DNA from 2 places in the Bacillus sp. PK3-067 genome. Region 1 is predicted to be linked to the other one. Evidence: riboswitches for the same ligand, from Rfam matches in the RefSeq annotation. Region 1 holds a riboswitch; the other holds the start of a gene.
The links. A riboswitch is a leader RNA that binds a small molecule or an ion and turns the genes downstream of it on or off. The one in region 1 is predicted to bind lysine.
Positions count from the first base shown of each region.

Region 2: it holds a riboswitch for lysine, as region 1 does, so the genes downstream of both, M1D73_RS04490 (amino acid permease) here and M1D73_RS15340 (amino acid permease) in region 1, are expected to answer to the same signal.

Region 1 is NZ_CP096490.1:2,970,697-2,972,903, forward strand. It holds gene M1D73_RS15335 (GNAT family N-acetyltransferase) at 1-303, opposite strand, end outside; lysine riboswitch at 624-817, shown strand; gene M1D73_RS15340 (amino acid permease) at 930-2,207, shown strand, end outside.
Region 2 is NZ_CP096490.1:858,621-860,827, reverse strand. It holds gene racE (glutamate racemase) at 1-767, opposite strand, end outside; lysine riboswitch at 969-1,150, shown strand; gene M1D73_RS04490 (amino acid permease) at 1,298-2,207, shown strand, end outside.

The DNA.
Region 1 (2,207 bases):
GATTAGTTCTTTTACAGCTTCTGTTGCATAGCCCTGATTCCAATATTTCTCAATGAATCCATAGCCAATTTCTACTGTTTGATTCTCGTTTGGTTTCCCTTTAAACCCAATATCACCTAAAACGCTATCATCTTCTTTTCGAAGAACATACCACGCCCCCCATGGTAATAAAGTTGCATCTTTTTTTACATTCTTTACATGCCCTACAATATGCGGGCCGCTATTGTATCCTTGCTCGTTAGCGACTTGAATCCTCTCTTCTGTACACGGCACTATATAGAGCCTTTCTGTTTCTAATTTCATTTTGATTTCCCCTTTTTGCTTAAACGTTACCCTAATTATAACAAATAATATGACTTTATTATGAATGTCGAATTATATTTTTCTGAATTTTCTTTTAATTTAGAGGGTTTTTCAATATTTTTTGCGAAACATTTGTATAACAATTTTTTCTTTGCTTATTGCTACATAATAGTAGGTTCGGGTGGAGTTTTGCAAGCGTTTCCTATACAATAACCGATATTTTTTGACTTTTCCTAACAAAATATCTTGCAATATATTCAGAAAGTCATTACAATTGCCATATATTAAAAATCTTAGCAATATATAAATCCTCATCAATCCGATGAGGTAGAGGTTGCGACTTTTAATAGTAAAACGGACGAGACACAGAGAATGTCAGCTGACTCCGTTTGAAAGGAAAAGTTGCCGAAGTTTATATTTCTTCTCTGGAAATATGAGCTGGGGCTGTCTCCGAAAGGAACAGAACTGTCACGTTTACAAAATTACCGTGTAAACGTGGGGTGCTATCTTAACGGAAGGGTATGATGGGGTGGTTATTTGTGAAACGTTCCGCCAAATTCCTTTGGCGGTTTTTTGTATTTTTCTCCCCCGCTCCTTCCTAACCTACAAGAAAAGGAGTGTTGAACATGAATAGCGCAACAAATCAATCTACCTCTAAAACGCAAACTACACAAGGACAAGGTGAATTAAAACGCGGATTAAAATCTCGTCACCTTACGATGATTTCTCTCGGTGGTACAATTGGTACCGGACTATTTCTTGCCAGTGGTGGTGTCATCCATACAGCTGGACCTGGTGGCGCATTAATTGCATACGCCGCAATTGGAATTATGGTTTATTTTTTAATGACAAGCTTAGCTGAACTTGCAGCTTACATGCCTGTTACTGGATCTTTTAGTACGTATGCAACAAAATTTGTTGATCCATCACTTGGCTTTGCACTTGGATGGAACTATTGGTATAACTGGGCAATTACGATTGCTGCTGAACTTGCAGCCGTAACATTAATTATGAAATTTTGGTTCCCAGATACCCCTTCTCTTATTTGGAGCGGATTATGTTTAGCTATTATTTTCCTTTTAAACTATTTATCTGTTAAAGGGTTTGGTGAATCTGAATATTGGTTCGCACTTATTAAAGTAGTTACGATTATTATCTTTTTAATTGTTGGTTTCATGATGATTTTTGGAATTATGGGCGGTGAAACGGTTGGATTTAAAAACTTCACTGTTGCAGATGCACCATTTAACGGCGGTATCATGGCAATTATCGGTGTGTTTATGGCAGCTGGTTTCTCATTCCAAGGTACTGAACTATTAGGAGTAGCTGCTGGTGAAACTTCTGATCCAGAGCGTAATATTCCGAAAGCGATTCGTTCAATCTTTTGGCGTATTCTTTTATTCTATATCCTTGCAATTCTCGTTATCGGTTTATTAATTCCTTATACAACTGAAAGCCTTGCTGCAAGTGATGTTACAGTAAGTCCGTTTACACTTATTTTTGAAAAAGCGGGCGTTGCCTTTGCTGCTTCTGTTATGTACGCTGTTATTTTAACGGCAGTACTATCTGCTGGTAACTCTGGTATGTATGCATCAACTCGTATGCTTTGGGATTTAGCTCGCCAAGGAAAAGCACCAAAGTTTCTTGGTAAATTAGATAGCCGCGGTGTACCTGTTAACGCATTAATCGTAACATCAATTGTCGGTAGTATCGCTTTCATTGCTTCTTTATTCGGTGACGGTGTTGTATACATTTGGTTATTAAATGCATCAGGAATGTCTGGCTTTATCGCTTGGGTCGGCATTGCAATTAGTCATTACCGTTTCCGTAAAGCATATATTGCACAAGGAAAAGATTTGAAAGACTTACCATATAGAGCAAAATGGTTCCCATTTGGTCCAATC
Region 2 (2,207 bases), 2.1 Mb from region 1:
AGCCATCGCTCAGCAATATGTTCAAATGATAAAACAGATCCCGTTGTAAAAAAACGATGTTTCGGATTCAGATTGTCAGACAAAATTCCTTTGTGCTGTAAAATGGTGCTTAACTCTATCGCCGTTTCTTCTGCAGAACTAATAATCGTTATATCTTCTCCTAGTTCCTTTTTTATATAGGACTCTAAAAGTGGATAATGCGTACATCCAAGAATTAACGTATCTATATCTTCTTTCGTTAATGGAAGTAAAGCTTGTTTCACTTGCTGCGTGACATATGCTGTATCTTCTAATTGATTTTCTACAACTGTGGCTAAAGTCGGGCAAGCATAGCTATGCACTTCCAAATATGTATCCAGCTCGTGTAATGCTTTTTCATACATATTAGATTTTATCGTACCTACAGTTCCAATTACCCCGATTTCCCCTTTCTTTGTTACTTTAATTGCCGCTCTTGCTCCTGGATGTATAACGCCAATAACTGGAATGGAAAGTGCTTCTTGCAGCTCAGTCAATGCAGCAGCTGCAGCAGTATTACATGCTACGACTAGCGCTTTTAATGGAAACTGTTTGAGGAACTCAACCATTTCAAATACGAAAGATTGCACCTCCTCTACACTTCTTGGTCCATACGGGCAACGCTTATTATCACCAATATAATAAATGCTTTCTTTAGGCAATTGTCTTATAATTTCGCTCGCAACTGTTAATCCCCCAACTCCCGAATCTAGCACACCTATTACTGAATGTTTATGACATACAGACATTTACTTCATCCCCTTTTCAATCATCTAGCGCTAATAATATGTATTATATTACGAAAATTCAAATATCACATAACAACCCCTCTTACTTTTAATCACAAACTCTTCTCTATAATCTGATTATTACTATATCCATTGACGTATAAAAATTCATTTGTTACTCTTAAAGACGTTAATTTAATATTTAAATCCTCATTCGTATCTCGGTGAGGTAGAGGTTGCAATCATTAAGAGTATCATTTCAGGAGATGTAGTGGCATTGATGAAGGAATGAGAAAGGAATGGTTGCCGAAGTAAGTCGTGTCCACCATGCACGCTTGCTGGGTCTGCATTTAATAAGTGCAGAACTGTCACAAACGTTTCGTTTGTGGAGAGCTATCGAGAGGTATGTCGTGGGTTTCTTATAAGATAGAAAGCATGTAGCGGCAAATTACATGCTTTTTTTGTTTTGTTTGGGACTTCTCTTCCTAACTCAGGAAGACATACATATCTCCTCGCTTGACTTGGTTATACTAACTTTGGAGGTATTTTCTATGCAACAAAAAAAATGGGGCTTTTGGGTACTAACAGCTTTCGTTGTCGGTAACATGGTTGGCGCTGGTATTTTCATGGTGCCAAGTACGTTGGCACAAACAGCAAGCCCACTCGGTGTCACTTTAGCTTGGTTAACTACAGGGTTTGGTGTTTTAATGCTAGCTCTTGTTTTCGGTAATTTAGCAATTCGTCGTCCTGATTTAACGACAGGGCCACAAAGTCATGCATATGCTTTATTCTCAACACCAAAAAAGAAAAAAATGGCTGGTTTCAGTATGGTATGGGGATATTGGGTTGCAAACTGGGCAAGTAACGTTGCCATCATTACATCATTTGCGGGATATTTATCACTCTTCTTCCCAATTATGAAAGATACGCGACTACTATTTTCAATCGGTTCGTTTAACGTAGAAGTCGGAAAACTAATTACATTTACGATTTGTTCCATCTTACTTTGGGGAACTCATATTATATTAACAAACGGTGTAAGCGGAGCTGGAAAACTAAACTTCTTAGCAACAACAACGAAAGTAACTGGATTCCTTTTATTCATCGTCGTTACGTTATTTGCATTCGAAGCTTCTAAATTTGGACAATGGTACACACCGATGATTGATAAATCAGGGGCATCACACGGTCTTCTTTCACAAGTGAATTTAGCTGCTCTTACAACACTTTGGGCGTTTATCGGAATTGAATCAGCCGTTCTTTTATCAAACCGTGCTGTTTCTCCAAAAACGGTAAAACGCGCAACAGTTGCGGGATTACTTATTACAGTTGCCATCTACTTAGGAATTACAATTTTAACAATGGGTGTACTTCACGTTGATAAATTACAAGCTTCTGAACGTCCATTAGCAGATGCACTAAACGCTGCAATGGGTCATGGCGGCGGGAAACTGATGGCAT